One region of the Halobacillus sp. AWM4_238 genome, then DNA from elsewhere that is predicted to be linked to it. Evidence: predicted binding sites of a transcription regulator. Region 1 holds the regulator's gene; each other region holds the start of a gene.
The links. Region 1 encodes LexA, which represses DNA repair genes until DNA is damaged. Its sites were predicted from a motif close to CGAACATATGTTCG; they were not measured.
Positions count from the first base shown of each region.

Region 1 (6,503 bases):
ATCTTCTACGCGGATCACTTGCCATCCATAAGCTTCATAGCGCTTTTCTACGCTTTCGCTAAAGGAACGATCAAGATCACCATCAAGAGAAATGTCATTGGAATCATAAAGGACAATCAACTTACCAAGGCCTAGGTGACCAGCTAGAGAGGCAGATTCTTGTGATACCCCTTCCATCAAATCACCATCACCACAAATCGTATACGTGTAATGATCGACAACGTTAAACCCTTCGCGGTTATATTTCGCTCCTAGATGAGCTTCCGCCATCGCCATTCCAGTCGCCATTGCAATACCTTGTCCAAGGGGGCCTGTCGTTGCTTCTACTCCGTCTGTGTGACCAAATTCCGGGTGTCCTGGAGTTTTGGAATCCCATTGACGGAAGGACTTAAGATCATCCATTGTCACGTTATAACCAGATAGGTGGAGCAAGCTGTAAAGAAGCATTGATCCATGCCCTGCGGATAGGACGAAACGATCGCGGTCGAACCAGTTCGAATTTTTTGGATTGTGATCCATGAACTGAGTCCAAAGCGTATAGGCCATCGGTGCTGCACCCATTGGCATTCCTGGGTGTCCGGAGTTTGCTTTTTCTACTGCATCGATTGTTAAAGTTCTAATCGTATTAATTGATGTTTGTTCAAGGCTGTTTGCCATGTTCAACATTCCCCTTTCTTTTCAGGTATATGTACCATGTATTATCCTATAATGAAATTCATTTTGAAACAAGCTTTGTGCAAAATTTCGCACAGCCTCAAAACTAATTTCCCCCTTATCCAAGGAATTAAACAAAAAAATCCGCATTCGAAAAGATCGAATACGGAGGATTTGGCATTAATTCTTTTTTTCATTCTTTTGCATTTGACGAAGCTTCTCCGGAGTGACGTCTTTCCCTTCAGGGTCTATGACGGTTACACCTTTCAGCTGATTTTTAAAAGATTGACGCGCATTTTTCAAATATTCTTGGCGCAATTTCTGCTGTTCTGCTTTTTCTTCTTTCGAAAGGTCTTCCTTTTTGGATTTATTCGCTAATTCATTTATACGATTAATCTTTTCTTTTGATAACATAGATCCTTCTCCTTTACTCATAGTCTGGATCGTAAACACACGAAAAAGACAAGAAATACAAAATTCTTGTCTTTAAATATACTACCTTGATTCTTCATCTTTTTCAAGAGATAGGTATTCCTTGTACCTACGATGAACCGTAGCCTTTGATACATTATACCCAAGTCCTCTTAGGGTCGCTGCAATATCTTTGAATGGCAAATCACTTTTCCTTAAACGGACCACTTCTTCAATAGGAAAATCGATTCTTTCACGACCTGGAGCCTGATCCCGATTTGACAAATTGTTTGAAGGATCATAACCCTCTTCCACGGCTTTTCTCATCCCCCGACGTATTTTCATATTATGTATTTTTCTTTGGTATTCCTCTACGATTCCTACAATCTGCAAAACCATCGAATCAGACTCAGATAACTGCAATTCTCCCTGGTTTGAGAGTGAGTACACCTTGACCTTCAGCCGGTTCATTTGATGAAACAAAGCAATCTTCGTATTCCCCCGCCCTAAACGTGTTTCATCTTGAATTAACAAGGCTTCCGCACGCCCGGAAGAAAAACATTCCAACATGCGGAAGACCCCTTCGCGTTCGATATCGTAACCACTCGCTTGCTCTTCAATACATTCAACAACTTCAAAACCATGACTCTCTGCCATTGAAGTCAATTCAGCTCGTTGTCGTTTTAATGAAGTCACTTGCGCTTCCTTTTCCGTACTTACCCTGCAATATAAAATCACTTTCACTTGAATGTTCCTCTCTCTTTCTCTATTAAACAGCAGTGACCATAGAATAATAGAGAATGATAAAACTAACAATAAAAAGAATAATGTAGGTGTAATCCAGCTTAGATAATTTGTTAAACATTGATAACCCCTCCGCATTCGTAGAACGAACGTTCTTAAGAACCTGTGTTCGCTTTTGTTACTTTCATTATATACGAACACAGGTTCTTGTCAATGGTATTTTTCGAACGCTTGTTTGTATTTTTCAAATATAAGTGGTACAATGTGGTTACTATAATCCTATGTACGAGGTGCTAATCTATGAGTAAACTTTCAAAGCGGCAGCAGGAAATACTAGATTTTATTAAAGAGCAGGTTTTATCAAAAGGATATCCACCATCTGTAAGGGAGATCGGTCAATCTGTCGGCCTCGCTTCAAGTTCGACTGTGCACGGTCACTTATCCAGATTGGAGAAAAAAGGATACATTAGACGCGACCCGACCAAACCTCGTGCCATTGAAGTGATCGAGTTAGAAGAAGATCACAGCATCCCGAGAAGTGAAGCTTCTTACGCTCCAGTAATCGGTAAAGTCACGGCAGGTTCGCCGATTACAGCTGTAGAAAATATCGAAGAATATGTTCCCCTACCAGATACACTTGCAGGATCCGATGACAACACGTTCGTCCTCATTGTTCAAGGGGAAAGTATGATTGAAGCAGGAATTCTCGATGGGGACATGGTCATCGTCAGACAACAACAGACGGCCCAGAACGGCGATATCGTTGTTGCAATGACAGAAGACGAAGAAGCTACAGTGAAACGGTTTTTCAAGGAGAGAAATCACGTTCGTCTCCAGCCTGAAAACGCAACTATGGAGCCGATTCTACTTCAGGATGTGTCCATTTTAGGAAAAGTCGTAGGTCTATATCGAACGGTACATTAAAAGAAAGAGACGAGTTTAGAAAACTCGTCTCTTTCTATATTTCTGCTTATGCTCCATGTTTCTTTTTATTAGGCGCAAAAGGCAAGACGGCTAACATACGACTTTTTGTAAACCTCCTGACCTTTTTCCGCTCAAAGCAATACGCAATGACATAGTCCTCCCTGATGTCCACCACTCTCATTACCCTTTGAGACATGACACCCTCATGGTCGATATAGATTAATTCCAGTTTCATTTTTTCACGTTTTGAGCGGTGAAATAAAGAATCCATTGGCGATCCCTCCATATAACACGAACGTTTGTTCTTATTATATGCCTTTACCCACCTCAGGTATACGACCAAAATTTAGAAATTTATTCTGTAAACCCTATGTAGCCTGCATTTATAAAAAAAGAAAACCCTTGAAGCCATCAGCCTCAAGGGTTTGGATATTAATAGGTCTGTAAGTATTGTTCGCGTTCCCATGGGTGAACCTGAGTTCTGAACATATCCCACTCAATTTCCTTTGCTTCAATGAAGTGTTCAAACAGGTGTTCACCGAGAGCTTCCACCATAATTGGATCTTGATGCAGCTCTTCCAATGCATCATACAAAGTGGCTGGAAGGTCTTTCACTCCGTGCGCCTCACGCTCTTTCTTATCCATCACGTAGATGTTTCGATCCACAGGAGCCGGTGCTTCCAGTTTGTTTTCCACACCATCTAGTCCAGCAGCAAGAAGGACAGCCATCGCCATGTACGGGTTCGCTGATGGATCCACACTACGTACTTCAATTCTTGTGCTCAAACCACGGGAAGTTGGAACACGCACGAGTGGACTACGGTTTTGACCAGACCATGCCACATAACATGGAGCCTCATACCCTGGTACAAGTCGCTTGTAAGAGTTGACTGTAGGGTTTGTCACGGCTGTAAAGTTCGTTGCATGCTTGATGATGCCTGCTGTGAACTGGTAAGCCACTTCTGAGAGTTGCTCTTTTCCTTTTTCATCAAAGAATGCATTGCCCTTCTCATTGAAGAGAGACATGTTGGCATGCATACCGGATCCGTTTACACCGAACAATGGTTTAGGCATGAACGTTGCATGCAGACCATGTTGACGTGCAATGGTTTTGACAACAAGTTTGAATGTTTGGATATCATCACAATGTTTCACGGCATCTGCATATTTGAAGTCAATTTCGTGCTGACCTGGAGCTACCTCGTGGTGAGAAGCTTCTATTTCAAATCCCATTTCCTCTAGCTCTAGAACGATGTCACGACGGCAGTTTTCACCAAGGTCGGTTGGTGCCAGGTCGAAGTATCCACCTTTGTCATTCAACTCCATCGTTGGATCGCCTTTTTCGTCTAATTTGAATAGGAAAAATTCAGGCTCTGTACCAATGTTGAAAGCAGAAAATCCGAGTTTCTCCATTTTTTTGATGTTACGCTTCAAGTTGTAGCGCGGGCACCCTTCAAAAGGAGTTTGGTCTGGGTTGTAGATGTCACAGATGAAACGTGCGACCTTCCCTTTTTCTGATGTCCAAGGGAAAACGACAAACGTATCCAAGTCTGGTACCAAATACATGTCAGACTCCTCGATACGGACGAACCCTTCAATGGAGGATCCATCGAACATCATCATGCCATCAATGGCTTTATCCAACTGGCTTAATGGGATTTCTACATTTTTGATTGTACCAAGCATATCCGTAAACTGAAGTCGGATAAACTTGACGTTTTCCTCATCGATTTTTTTGTAAATTTCTTCTTTTGTTAAACCCATTGAATATCTCCTCTCAACACAATATTAATGGAAGAACCTTGACATTTCTCCCTGTCTGATCGCTAATTTACCTTGTCTTCCCGCTGTGAATAGTTCTCGTTGCAGCATACGACGAAGTTCTTTTTCGGTAAGTTCATTGTGCACTTCCTTCACTTGATCCTCATCATATCCTTCATTTTCTGGCTGATCATTCAGCTTCAGAACTTTTTTGATCCCGGCCATGTTCACTCCTTGATCGATCAGGTCTTTAATTTCAAGCAACCGATCAACATCATTGAAAGAGAACATGCGACGGTTCCCTTCTGAACGGGCCGGCTGAACAAGCTCATGCTGTTCGTAATACCGGATCTGCCGCGCAGTAAGGTCTGTCAATGATTGAACAATCCCCATCGGGAATAACGGCATAGAACGACGAATTTCATCACTCATCGATGTGCCACCTCCCCATAAGAATGATACTTTAATTATACGTCACGCAAGGGATATGTCAACATATGTGAGGAATGTTCACACAATTTGGGCCGTTTTTTTGAAAGGGTTACCATTCCCTTCGAGTCAAGCTTTGACCATACCCTCTTCTAACAACTGTTCCACAGCTTGGACAACGGCGATCTTCACATGTGCATAGGTCAAACCACCTTGAACGAACGCCGTATAAGGAGGACGAATAGGACCATCAGCCGTTAACTCGAGACTTGCTCCTTGAATGAAAGTACCGGCAGCCATAATCACTTCATCCTCATATCCCGGCATGGCACTGGGTTCTGGCTTGAAATGGGAATTTACCGGAGATGCTTGTTGGATGGATTGACAGAACCGAATCATTTGTTCAGCCGTATCGAAGTTTACGGATTGAATCAAGTCGGTCCGTTTCACATCATAAGCGGGGTTTGTGTCGAAACCCCATTCACTTAAATATTTCGAAGTGAAAATGGCTCCTTTCAAAGCTTCTCCCACGACATGAGGGGCGAGAAAGATCCCTTGATACATCTCTTGCAGGCTATTCAAACTCGGCCCTGTTTCTTTCCCTAAGCCCGGGGCAGTCAATCGATAACTACATTTTTCTATGAGGGATTTTCCTCCAGCAATGTAACCACCGACCCTGGCAATCCCGCCCCCAGGGTTTTTAATTAATGAACCGGCAATCAAGTCAGCGCCTACTTCAAGAGGCTCTTTCATTTCCACAAATTCACCATAACAATTATCTACAAAGATAATCACATCATCCTTCACTCCACGTACGAATTGAATGATGGATTGTAACTCTTCAATGGTGAAAGAAGGGCGATCCTCGTAACCTTTGGATCTTTGGATGGCTACCACCATCGTATGTCCATGGATAGCTTCTCGAATTCTTTCATGGGAAAAACTCCCGTCTCTTTCTAATGGAACGGTTTGATAGCTGATACCAAAATTACGCAAAGATCCTGTATCCTTATCGTCTTCAGAACCAATCACATCTCTTAGGGTGTCATAAGGTTCTCCAGATATGTATAGCAGTTCATCACCCGGGCGGAGCACTCCGAATAAGGCCGTAGTGATCGCATGTGTCCCCGAAATGAGCTGTGGTCTGACGAGGGCATCTTCCGCTTTGAAGATTTCGGCATACAATGCTTCCAAAGTGTCTCGCCCGAAGTCATCGTAACCGTAGCCCGTGGTCGGATTAAAGTGAGAATCACTGACCCTCAGTTTATGGAATGCTTTCAAAACTTTTTCTTGATTGTACTCGACAATCTCGGCCACTTTTTGATGTTCATTCTTGATCTCTTTTTCTACACGTTGTTTTACTTCTTGAATATTCATGATGGGTCCTCTTCCTATCTTGCATTATTTCGTTGTATCAACGGATGAATTAGAATTTATGGATCTAATGGTTTCAGATAGATAACATTGTTATAATATTTGATGTTTCAATGGGTGCTCAGGATGGATAAAACCGTGCAGGGCATACCCTTCTTTCTCTTCATAAAAATGAATGCTCGTAATCATACTGTAGGCCTTGAACT
Region 1 is NZ_JBSWSY010000002.1:976,041-982,543, reverse strand. It holds gene tkt (transketolase) at 1-657, opposite strand, end outside; gene ACXACN_RS05020 (DUF896 domain-containing protein) at 835-1,068, opposite strand; gene ACXACN_RS05015 (YneB family resolvase-like protein) at 1,150-1,809, opposite strand; gene lexA (transcriptional repressor LexA) at 2,110-2,733, shown strand; gene ACXACN_RS05005 (hypothetical protein) at 2,780-3,004, opposite strand; gene glnA (type I glutamate--ammonia ligase) at 3,166-4,497, opposite strand; gene ACXACN_RS04995 (MerR family transcriptional regulator) at 4,522-4,926, opposite strand; gene ACXACN_RS04990 (methionine gamma-lyase family protein) at 5,053-6,300, opposite strand; gene hflX (GTPase HflX) at 6,391-6,503, opposite strand, start outside.

Region 2 (6,503 bases), 1.6 Mb from region 1:
ATCACCCAGCAGTATGCGAGAAACCTCTACCTTTCCCATGATAAAACATGGAAGCGTAAACTCAACGAGGCTCTCTATGCCGTTAGATTAGAGATTTTTTATAACAAAGACGAAATATTGGAAGGGTATTTGAACACGATCTATTACGGCCACGGGGCGTATGGCATTGAAGCCGCAAGCCGGCAATATTTCAATAAACATGCCTCTGACCTTACTTTGACGGAAGCTTCGATGTTAGCCGGCATCCCTAAAGGCCCGACCTACTACTCACCACTCGCCAACACCGAACGAGCAGAAGCAAGACAACAGCAAATCTTAGCTGTCATGGAGCAGAACGGCTATATCACTTCCTCTGAAAAACAAGCAGCTGTAGAAGCGAGCATCGTCTATGCTGACGATGAAGAAGAAGAGGTTCAGGAGATTGCTCCTTATTTTCAAGACCAAGTCATTACAGAAGCCGCTCAGCTGCTTGATATAGACAGAGAAAGTGTCCAGGCCGGCGGGTACCATATTCACACCACGCTGATTGAAGACCATCAACGGATTTTGGAAGAACAAGTGAATCGAAATATTCCAGGGAGTGAAGAAATTCAGGTCGCTTCCGCTGTAATGGATAGTCACTCTGGAGCTATTACAGCCCTTGTCGGTGGGAAGGACTATGGAGAAAGTCCATTCAACCGAGCTACTCAAGCCAAACGTTCTGTCGGTTCAACGATCAAACCTTTTCTTTATTACACTGCGCTTGGGGAAGGATATTCCCCAGTGACGATGAAAGAGACCCAGCCTATTGAGATCAAAGTAGAAGGTAAAACGGAACCTTATATTCCATCAAATTTCAACGACCAATATGCAGAAGAACCGATTTCTATGGCTCAAGCTCTTGCCGTATCGGATAATATTTATGCGGTGAAAACTCACATGGATATTGGTCCGGAAAAATTAGGAGAGACGATGAAGACGTTCGGCGTTGACGAAACGTTCCACCCACACCCTTCTCTTGCCTTAGGTTACTCATCCATCTCCCTTTTCGATATGGTCAGCGCCTATGGAAAAATGGTGAAAGGAACGGAATCAATCGAAGGCCATACCATTGCTGAAATTACAGACCGGCATGGGAATGTCCTGTATGAATACAAGCCGACTTACAATAAAGACGATGCGGTCGATCGAGTACGGGCATTCTCTGTCACCCACATGATGACAGGTATGTTTGATCCAATTTTGGATGCCGATTATGCATCGGTTACAGGGACTCCAATCAAAGGAAAGCTGTCACGCATGTATGGAGGAAAGTCCGGAACGACAAACAACGACAGCTGGATGATCGGCTTCAGCCCCCAATACGTCTCCGGTGTATGGGTGGGATACGATGAAGGAAGCAAGCCACTCAAAGACTTCAACGATCATCGGTACGCGAAAGCCATTTGGGCTGATACGATGGAGAGAATACATGAAACAGAACCGACTGCGGCCTTTATCCCACCCCCAGGGGTGAAAGGGGTCTACATTGACCCGGAAACCGGCTACGTCGCAGGTCCCAATTGTCCGCAGGAACGATTAGTGTACATGAAAGAATCCGATGTGCCGGAGGATGTTTGTGGCGGTGATGAAAGCAAAGACCTTAATGATGAATTCAAAGATGATCCATGGTTCAAAGATGTCGTGGACTGGTTCTTTTAATGCTTTCATCAATCATTTTGGAGCGAGAGGTCATCAAAACGGATGACCTTTCGCTTTTTGTCATTCAATGATGCCCTCCTCACGTTACTCATACACTAAAAAAAGACAGAGAAAACGACCGGGGGAACCGGTCGCTTTCTCTGTCCTAGTAAACATGTATAACCCATGTGTTACTTAATATATTACCCTTTTCGCTTATTCGTCAAGATTCGGCGTCTGAATTCTTGCACTTTTTTCATGAACATTTTGTGAACAAAAAGTGAACACCTTATAAAATAGCCAGGTCAGCGATATCATCCAGGGGTATACGAACCTGCTCTTTCGTATGTCCATCCACCCCTGCTACGGTGTGATTGCTTCGGTTGACATGGGTCACTTTCATCGTTATATCTTCATACTCGAAACCATTGTGGACTCTAACTTGGACCGTAAGATTGTCCGTTAGTGCCCGCTGCAATAGAAAGTCGATTTCTACAGCTTTCTGTTCATCCATGATTCCTTTTTCTACACGCTGATCTTCTTTCCAAAGTTTTTTCACCATTTCTACATGCTCCGGTAACATGAGCGATGTCCACTTGATCGTCCCGCGATCACGATTCCGGTTATCCATCATCGGCTCCCTCCAACACGAACGTTTGTTCTTATTCTATCATAAAAGAGGGCATCGTAAACTGGAATTTTCATACTTGGAAAAACTGACCCTGATTTTCATGCAGCTCTTCCGGGTGGAACAGCAATGGAATAGACTCATCATCTACTCCATTTCATTATTTCCTGCGTTTGCTTTCTTCTGATATCCGAACACGAAAATACAACTCACATAAATGACGAATGCGCCGGATACAAACCATAACCCAGATGTTAAATACTCATGCTTCGCATAAAAAGACCATTTGGACAGGAAATGAAGAATGCCTGAAATCAAACCGACAAGAGCAATTACAAAGTGAAACACCACATCATTTTCTAAAATCTTCTTCATAGAAATCCACCCCTTTCCTCTATGAACCATGTAATGAGAAAGAGGGAAATCCTTCAGATTCCCCTCTCCCAACCGATGCTATGCGTTTGCAATCATAAATTATTGTACGCCTAGAGAGGCTTTTAATTCCTGGGCTGTGTTCTCCCAAAGTTCTGGTTTGAAGTCACGCAAATATTCACCGAGCAGCTTTTTCGACTTCTCATCAAGATGATCGACGACAAAGCGGCCCTTCAAAGATTTATCCATATGGTTGACGTGTTCAGGCATCAATTTGTATCCACGCTTGATCGACCTGTCCACGACAAGCTCACTGGCAGCTACGCCATGGTAACACGGTTTCCCCTCTTGATTATCCACGGTTACCCAGACGATCCAATATTGCAGGCCGTTTTTAACCACTTCACGATCCGTAATAAATTTGATCCGTTTTTCTACTTTACTACGTGCGTGAAGGGCCCCCATATCGACATAGGCTTCCTCTTCATTCGGATCCACTATGACCGGCGTCATGTTTTCAAGACTAATGGAACCGACACCATATCCGCCATGACCATCGGTTGAATCATCTTTAATGATAGTGAATTGGTTTTTCTTTTTATCGCTGTTTTCTCCTGGATTCTTAAATTGATCGAACTCTTTCATAAAGCCATCCTCCTCTTCGTTCGTCCTACTATTTTGTCCCATTTTAACATACAAAACAGATCTTGTTAGATGAGATGCTTCATGTTTGATCAAACGTTTGTTCAAACTTATCGTATTCCCGCTTCAACAAAGAAAACACGACCGTGTCCTGAAATTTTTCCCCATCAAAATCTGTTTCCCTCATTACCCCTTCTTCCCGAAAGCCAAATTTATTTAACAGTCTGCGTGACCCTTCATTCTCAGCGAAAATGTCTCCTACAATCCGGTTCAGATTCAGCGTGTCAAACCCATAAGGGAGTACCGTTTCAAGAACTTCTGTCATTATGCCTGTCTTTTGGCTGCTCGGGTGAATGACAGCCCCCATCTCTGTTTTCCTATGCCACAGATTTAATTTGTGAAAACGGAAGAACCCGATGCAATCCCCTGCTTCATTCTCAATCACCCAAGGAATTTCTTTTTGCTTCTGAAATCCATCCAACCTTTCTTCCACGTATGCTTCCATCTCTTTTAAAGACAGGACGGGATGTGGAGTGATGTACTTCATCGTATCTGGACGGCTCATGAACGAAAACAGGGAAGGCGCATCAGATAATTCCAAACCTCTCATCTGTCGCTTTTTTAATTGAAACGTAGGAACATGCGACATACTAAATTCTCCTTTTCCACTAACCACTTAAGTTTTCAAGTTAAGAATCCTCTACGACGTACATGACGAGAGCCCATTCATTTGTTTCCCTTTACTCCCTCACCTTTGATTAAACAAATCACCCAAAGATGCAGGTTAAAAAAACGGTATTACACAGATCTCCTCTGCGGCTGGTGTTCTTCAGGTTCTGAACCCTTTCGTGCATAAGCGCGTTGAACAAAAACAAAATCCGCTTCCTTCACCAAACCTTCTTTCATCCTTTGTTTTTCTCTTCTTCGGAACATCTTTTTCATCCATGTGTTCTGTTCTACAGGTACTCCTACACGCTGTTGCTGAACTTCCTTCATTCCTTGAATCATTAACTGCATCGCTACGATGATACCCATAAAACAAACAAGCGTTGGAACGATGAGCCACCATTGCCCAGTCATCAATGAATCTTTAGCAGCACCGATCATCCCAGACCATTCATAAGTCGTACTCGTGGGAGGGTCTGCTTGAAAGGGATCGTAACTTACCTTCGTCCCTCCGAAATAAATATCAAACACACCTAAATGAATAAAAATGAGCATCGTTTGAATGAATTGCTGCCCAAAGATAATGCCCATCTTTGTACTCAAATGGGGCAGCAGGTGTTTCCAAAGCAAATGAAAAGAGCTTCCACCCAGCACCTTGGCGCTTGTAATGAACTCTTTCTGCATGAGGATTTTCATTTCATTTCCGAACAATGTCAGGACAAGTGGAACGGCTAAAATTGTTAAAACGAAGCCTTGATACAAGATCCTCTCACTTTCTGTTGTCGTAAATCCCTCATAAGGCATCCATAAAACCGGTCTCAACAATAAAAAGGCCAAGATGGTCATGGGTAAAAAATGCATGCTATCCGTCATTTTGGTGAAAAAAAGTTGAAGCTTCTGCGGAAGAAGAAAGGCATAAGGAATCGCAAGGATAAATCCCAGAAGCATTCGCAACAAGGCGATCGCCATCCCGAACAGAATGGTATATTTTGCTCCTACAAGAATTTGATCAAATACACTGAAACCTTGTGGGTCTGTCCCTAAAAAAACAAATTCAGGGGAATGAGGGACCGAGCTGACCAGGTTTCCAGCGTCATCATAAATCAACCTGTACTGATCGATCAGCGGTTCTGCTGTCATCGTATATACGATACTCGTCACAACTGAACCCCCGATAATGATAAACCCAATCAGAAACTTCACATTCTTAAAATGAGCACCAATCTCTTTAACTGCAAGTACAATCCACTGCCCCTTCCTCTTCAGAGAAGTGGCTGTAAGAATCAATTCTGTCCCCTGGTACAGAAGATAAAAGGGTGTAAAAAGCAGGAGGAGAATAAAAAAAGTAACGATCGGTCGGAAATCATTAAGAAAGGCAGACGTAATCCCGTTCATATTAAATATATATTCGATCATTAGTAAGCTGGATAAAGCTCCCCACACGATGATTTTAGAGTGGTAAAAAATGCTCCTGCCTATATTTCGTGAAATATGTACAAAAATAATAGTCACCTTTTTTAAACCTTTTCCTTTGGCCATTTGAACATAGGATTTGGTCCACTCCTCCTCTAGTAGTGCAAGAACAATCCTGTACATCGTGACCATCGGAAGGACGGCAAGGGCGATCATCGGGAGGAAATAAACTTTATCCTGCCCAAGGGAAGCAAACCGGAACAAAAGGATATCGGTTTGGTTGTACACCCAGACAATGATCAACTGTAACGAAAAAGCCAACAATAAGTCCGGGACACTTTCCAGCAAACTTACTCCTCGATCAACGATCCCTTTCAGCCACTTTGGTAAAAAAACAGTCAATAAGGCTCCTGCACACGCCAAAATAAACCCCAGCAGAATCGCCCCGAAGAACACGATCATGGAATACTGATAAGGGTCCCATAAATGTTCAAGAATCGGAACCTCATTCCCTTTGTATAGATATACCCATTCTTCAGGATTTACAAGAGAGGCCGAAAGTTGACGTAAGTTCACCCAATAATTCCTAAACTCCAAAAAGGATCCATTCCTGAATAAAGCTTGCGATGTGCTGATCAATAAAATCCCCAAAAGGCCTAAGGCATAATAAAGAGTAAATTTGATGAATTTCACATACCCGTCCTCACTCTACATTTTATTTGTTTTACCGACTTGCATTGATATGTATGACGATCATACTGAATGCTCCCAGTTTATTTTTTCAATAATCTGACATTGTAAGATAATAAAAAAGGTGTACTTCATTGTACACCTACATCTATCTTAATGAATGGAACGTAAATATTCAATAAATTTCCATCCCTCATCAATATCTTCTTCTGTGTAATTTTGAGCGCTCTTGACCGTGAACACTTTTTCGGTGATTTCTTCTTTCGGCAGATGCTCAAAGAAAAGCATGGTGGAAACCAATTCAAGGAAACGCGAGCTGCGTCCATTCATTTCTTCAATGTGGACATTCAATGGTGGCAGGTCCATATCATAGTGGGTCAAAAAATCTCTGCCACTATCGGTCAGCTCGTAACGGTATTGATAATAATTCTTC
Region 2 is NZ_JBSWSY010000002.1:2,557,308-2,563,810, forward strand. It holds gene ACXACN_RS12895 (transglycosylase domain-containing protein) at 1-1,680, shown strand, start outside; gene ACXACN_RS12900 (YolD-like family protein) at 1,949-2,293, opposite strand; gene ACXACN_RS12905 (hypothetical protein) at 2,435-2,662, opposite strand; gene ACXACN_RS12910 (YwhD family protein) at 2,762-3,304, opposite strand; gene ACXACN_RS12915 (GNAT family N-acetyltransferase) at 3,384-3,950, opposite strand; gene ACXACN_RS12920 (ABC transporter permease subunit) at 4,100-5,956, opposite strand; gene ACXACN_RS12925 (YwgA family protein) at 6,224-6,503, opposite strand, start outside.
Region 2: a site for LexA is predicted at 2,309-2,322, ahead of ACXACN_RS12900 (YolD-like family protein). Genes of this name have one in related genera too.

Region 3 (6,503 bases), 1.2 Mb from region 1:
CCTTCAACGCCTTCTTTCACGACGATACGATCAATGACGACCTCAATCGAGTGTTTTTTATTTTTCTCGAGATTTATTTCCTCGGAAATTTCGCGCATTTCCCCGTTCACCCTTAAACGGATGTATCCTTCTTTTTGGAGCTGTTCAAAGACTTTGGCGTGTTCGCCTTTTCTACCAGATACCACAGGGGCAAGGATTTGGAGTTTGGTCCTTTCCGGATATTCCATGACGCGGTCAACCATCTGCTGAACCGTTTGTGAGCTGATTTCCACCCCGTGCTTCGGACAAGTCGGGCGACCGATGCGAGCGAACAAAAGACGCAGGTAGTCATAAATCTCTGTGACTGTACCTACGGTTGAACGTGGGTTACGGCTCGTTGTTTTCTGGTCTATGGATATGGCCGGGGAAAGTCCTTCTATGGAATCCACGTCGGGTTTGTCCATCTGTCCTAAAAACTGTCGTGCATAAGCACTTAGTGATTCAACATAGCGTCTTTGCCCTTCCGCATAAATCGTATCGAAGGCCAAAGAAGACTTTCCCGAACCGGACAAACCGGTCATGACGACCAGTTTGTTTTTCGGGATGTCGATATCGATATTCTTTAAATTGTGAGCCCGAGCTCCTCTAATACTGATATGTTTACTGACCATACTCTTCTCATCCCTCCGCTTTTAATTCCAACAGCACATCACGCAGTTCGGCTGCCCGTTCGAAGTCGAGATCGCGTGCGGCTTGTTTCATTTCGGTTTCCAAGTTGTCGATCATTTCCTGGCGTTCTTTCTTCGTCATTTCTGAAGGTTTCTTACCTGTATCATATCCCGCTTCGTCTTCAGCAACGTTCGTCGCTTTAATGACGTCACGAACTTCTTTTCTAATCGTTTGCGGTGTGATTCCATGCTCTTCGTTATACGCGATTTGTTTTTCACGACGTCTGTAAGTTTCATCAATCGCAAACTGCATGGACTTCGTCATCTTATCCGCATACATAATTACTCGACCATTCTCATTTCGCGCCGCCCGGCCAATCGTCTGGATGAGGGAGCGGTCGGACCGTAAGAATCCTTCCTTGTCTGCATCCAGAATGGTAACGAGAGACACTTCCGGGATATCCAATCCTTCACGAAGCAAGTTGATTCCAACAATGACATCATATTTTCCGACCCTGAGGTCACGAATGATTTCAATACGTTCCAATGTCTTGATCTCAGAGTGTAAATAAGCAACCTTAATTCCTAAGTCTTTCAGATAATCGGTTAGATCCTCAGACATTTTCTTCGTTAATGTTGTGACGAGGACACGTTCATTCTGATCTTTTCGTTTATTGATTTCTCCCACAAGGTCATCAATTTGACCATGAATCGGACGGACGTCGATTTCCGGATCCAGAAGTCCTGTAGGTCGGATAATCTGTTCAATCATTTTTGGTGTATGTTCAATCTCATAAGGCCCAGGCGTCGCCGACACATAAACATTTTGATTGATATGTTCTTCAAATTCAGGAAACATAAGCGGCCGGTTGTCCATTGCTGAAGGCAAGCGGAAACCGTGGTCCACCAGTACTTGTTTTCGTGCTCTGTCCCCGTTGTACATTCCTCTGACCTGTGGAAGAGTGACGTGAGACTCATCCACCATCAAAAGGAAATCGTCAGGAAAATAATCCAGCAACGTATACGGTGTTGCCCCTTCATCTCTAAAAGTCAGGTGTCTGGAGTAGTTTTCGATTCCTGAACAAAAGCCCATTTCGTTCATCATTTCCAGATCATAATTCGTCCGTTGTTCCAGACGTTGGGCTTCCAGCAGTTTATCCTGATCCCTCAATTCCTTCAGGCGGGCTTCTAACTCTTTTTCAATATTTTTGATCGCTTTTTTCAGCTTTTCTTCACGGGTCACGAAGTGTGAAGCAGGGAAGATAGCAACGTGATCTCGATCCCCAACCACTTCCCCTGTCAGTACATCAACTTCACGGATACGGTCGATTTCATCTCCAAAAAATTCTACACGCATCGCATGTTCTTCTCTTGAGGCAGGGATGATCTCAACGGAATCTCCCCGGACTCGGAATGTACCACGCTGAAAGTCGATATCATTTCTTGCATATTGAATATCTACAAGATTCCTTAATAGCTCATCACGGTCTTTTTCCATTCCCGTTCTAATAGAAAGTACCTGGCTGCGGTATTCGTCGGGAGAACCGAGGCCATAGATACAGGAAACACTAGCAACGATGATGACATCGTTCCGCTCAAAAAGTGCAGAAGTCGCCGAGTGTCGCAATTTATCAATCTCATCATTGATGCTCGCATCTTTTTCAATAAACGTATCTGAAGAAGGCACATAAGCTTCTGGCTGATAATAGTCGTAGTAACTGACGAAATATTCGACAGCATTGTTTGGGAAAAATTCTTTGAACTCACTATATAGCTGTCCAGCAAGTGTTTTGTTATGCGCGATGATCAGTGTCGGTTTATTCACTCGCTCAATGACATTGGACATCGTAAATGTTTTTCCTGTACCTGTAGCCCCGAGCAACGTCTGATGCTTATCTCCTCGTTCAATTCCTTGAACAAGCTCTTCAATCGCTCGCGGTTGATCCCCTTGAGGTGAAAACTGTGAAACTAATTCAAACTTCTCCTCCACGACGAAAACCTCCGTTCATTGTCTATAATCGTACTTTTTAGTTTACCACAACAGTTTACCATTCTAACATCGAACGAACAAACATTCGCATCCTAGTGTGCACTGTCAATTACTGGATGACCTGGTGTGGCATAAAATGCCACACCAGGTCATCCAGTATATTCCATTTGATCGTACAGAAAAAGCACTTTGCATCATGCAAAGTGCTTAGCTGATTAAGAATTGAGAGTTTGATTATATTCGTTCACTTCAAACAGGTCAATCAATTCGATGTCTGGATTTTTATCTTTGAACCATCTAAGTGAGAAGTCGTTCTTGAAGAGGACAAGCGGATTGCCTTCTCGATCCTCTGCCAGCATGTTTCGCTCATCAAACAGTGACTCATCCACCTGATCTTCTTTCAACCAGCGAGGGATGCGCTCACCTAGAGGAGTGAGTTCAATGTCCACATTGTATTCGTTCTTCATGCGATATTCAAAGACTTCATATTGAAGTTCACCGACCGCTCCAATGATATAATCTTCAAATCGATAGCGCTTGAACAACTGAATGGCACCTTCTTGGACAAGCTGCTCCAACCCTTTTCGGAACTGCTTGGATTTCATGACGTTCTTCGCCGTTACTTTCTTAAACAATTCAGGAGGGAATTGTGGAAGCTCATCGTATTCGAAATTGGACTTACCGGTCACAATGGTGTCTCCGATTCGGTAGACGTTCGGATCATAGATTCCGATAATATCCCCAGCATATCCTTCCTCAACGGTTCCACGGGAAGAAGCCACAAACTGCTGGGATTGTGCCAGCTTGAACGACTTTCCAGTCCGAGAAAGCGTAACGTTCATCCCACGCTCAAATTTGCCGGAGCAAATTCTGACAAAGGCGATTCGGTCACGGTGCTGCGGATTCATGTTTGCTTGAATCTTAAAGATGAAACCAGAGAATTCTTCATGATCTGGTGAAACGATTCCTTCTGTCGATTTTCTCGGTGCCGGTTCAGGCGCCATATCAATGAAAGAATTGAAGAAGGTTTCAACACCGAATGGAGCAAGAGCACTACCGAAGAAGACAGGCGTCTGATCTCCGCGCATCACTTTTTCCATATCAAACGTATCTCCAGCTTCAGCTACCATTTCCATTTCTTCTTCCGCTTCCTGGAAAGTTGCATTCTCTGTCAATTCAGGATGCTGTTCGAGTTCACTGTACGGAATATATTCTTCTTCTTCATTACCCGTGTAATGAACGAATTGATCGTTTTCACGATCGAAAACGCCTAAGAAGCGTTTGCCCATCCCTGCCGGCCATGTCATAGGATAGGTTTCAATATTCAACGTTTCTTCGATTTCTTCCATCAACTCCAACGGCTCACGGCCTTCGCGGTCCATTTTGTTGATAAATGTGAAAATCGGAATGCCGCGCATTTTACAAACTTTAAATAACTTGAGTGTCTGCGCCTCAATCCCTTTGGTACCATCGATCACCATGACAACACTGTCAACAGCCGTCAATGTGCGGTACGTGTCTTCACTGAAGTCTTCGTGTCCGGGTGTATCCAAAATGTTTACTTGATAATCTTTATAAGGGAAGTTCATCACACTGGACGTGACGGAAATTCCTCGTTGTTTTTCGATTTCCATCCAGTCGGACGTGGCAAATTTCCCAGACTTTTTCCCTTTTACCGTACCTGCAGATCGGATCAAGTTTCCGAATAATAGCATTTTCTCCGTCATCGTTGTTTTACCGGCGTCCGGGTGGGAGATAATAGCAAACGTACGGCGCTTTTTCATTTCATTTTGTATTTGACTCATCGTGATATCCTCCGTTTATTCAGAATTTCAATACATTAGGTTGGGTAGGATATACGTTTTACATTGGCAGATTCACTCCATAAAAAAAGCGCTCACACACTCAAGCGCCTTCGTCGAATTTTTTGATTATACTTTGAAAGTTAGCATAACCCACATGTAAAATCAATCACAAAAACGAACACCTTCCAAATACTGGTGTACCAGGTCATCCAGAATATGGATGACCTGGTCATACAGATCTTCCTAATCCCTCTCGTTCTCTTTAGGTGTTCAAACCTGTTATAATGGGATAAAAACGATAGTAAGGATGCCAGTTATGCAGAGTTACTTATTACAACCGAATGATATAAAGAAAATTACCGGCCAGACTTTTTACACACGCGGGAAGCAATACTTCGATCGTGGGAAAGTTTATGGCCTTTCTCATAATAGCGCGATTCGCTCATGGCGGGCGGTCGTTGCAGGTACACACGACTATGAAGTCCGCGTTTTCTTTTTTGAAGACGAAGATGTCGAAGCTACGTGTGAGTGTGCGGCTTATTCCACCTACTACACGTGTAAACATATTGCCGCCGTGCTTATTGCAATCCGTGAAAAGACTCTTGAGGATCTGGCGCCGAAGCTTGCGGAAAAAGGGCGCAAATCCCAGTCCGGGTTGACGAACCAGGACAGGATGTTTGCTGTAAGCTTGTTCGAAGCTTTCAGACAGCGTCAGGAAAATAGAGGGGCACAGGATTTGAAGAAGCCTCTTCAAATCCAATATTACCTTCACCTCCAATCGATTCTCGGCTCTAAAAGTCTCGGCTTGGAATTGAAACTTGGAGAGAACTATCCTTATGTCATTAAAAATATTCGCGATTTGCTTGATCATATCCGTAAAGATCAAGCGTACCGGATCACAAAAAAGTTCACGTACGATCCGGCAGAACACTCTTTTTCTGATGATGACAAAGAAATTCTAAGACTCTTACAGCTTGCTTATGAACAAGAGCAATTCTATGAACAACAGTGGAATTCGGCCGAGCCGAAAGTTTTGAAAGTGTCTCCTACTCTTGCTACTCAGCTGCTTCCACTTTTGGAAAAGCAGCAGGCTGAGGTCATTGAGCGAGGGGACAACGTCGGACCCGTCCATTTTGAAGAGGAGTTTCCAGACCTCTCTTTTTATGTTTCAGAGGAACGCGGCCACTTTCATATGCACATGAACCATTTGAAAGATTACGACTATCTATCTGATTATCATCTTCTCTACAAGCAAGGGACCTTTTATCCTGTCGATGCTCAAAAGGAAGAGGTCCTTCAAACGCTTTACACGATTCTTCCATACAATTCAAATGGCAACCACACGGTAAGCCATCAGGATATGGAGGGGATTGTATCGTATGTTCTGCCCGAACTGGAGACCATCGCAGATGTTCAACTTGATCGTGCTGCTCAAGAAAAAATTGTGCAAGAGTCGCTTGTTGCTAAAACTTACTTGGATTTTCAACAATGGACACTCACGATCGATGTGAAGTTCCATTATGGTGACTTGACGATTGATCCGTTTAACGAACAGCCATTGAGCAATCAAACGATTGTCAGACGGGATCGGCAGACAGAGCAAGAGATCATGCAGGTCATTGAGCTTGCCGAGTTCAAATTTGATGGAGAGATGGTCTACATCGAAGACGAGAACAAGCTGGATCAATTCCTTTATCACTACTTGCCAAAGCTGAAAGACCATAGTCACGTCTATCTTTCCTCTTCTGTCCGTTCCCTTGTGGAAGATCGACCACTCGAACTGGAAGCATCGGTTGAACTCGAAAGTGAGGGGAATTGGCTGGATATCAATTTCACCATTGATGGCATTAGTGATCATGACGTCACAGAAGCTCTTAAAGCCGTCATCGAACGCAAAAAGTATTACCGCTTATCTGATGGTGCACTCATGGCCTTGACGAGTGAATCCTTCGACCGTTTTCAGAGACTTGTTGATGACCTAGACTTGAGTACAAAAGATTTGGAAGACAACCATTTTCAAGTTTCAACAGCACGAAGCTTGCAAGTGGAAGATGCTCTGAA
Region 3 is NZ_JBSWSY010000002.1:2,128,047-2,134,549, forward strand. It holds gene uvrA (excinuclease ABC subunit UvrA) at 1-650, opposite strand, end outside; gene uvrB (excinuclease ABC subunit UvrB) at 658-2,637, opposite strand; gene ACXACN_RS10965 (peptide chain release factor 3) at 2,853-4,442, opposite strand; gene ACXACN_RS10970 (DEAD/DEAH box helicase) at 4,759-6,503, shown strand, end outside.
Region 3: a site for LexA is predicted at 2,712-2,725, ahead of uvrB (excinuclease ABC subunit UvrB). Genes of this name have one in related genera too.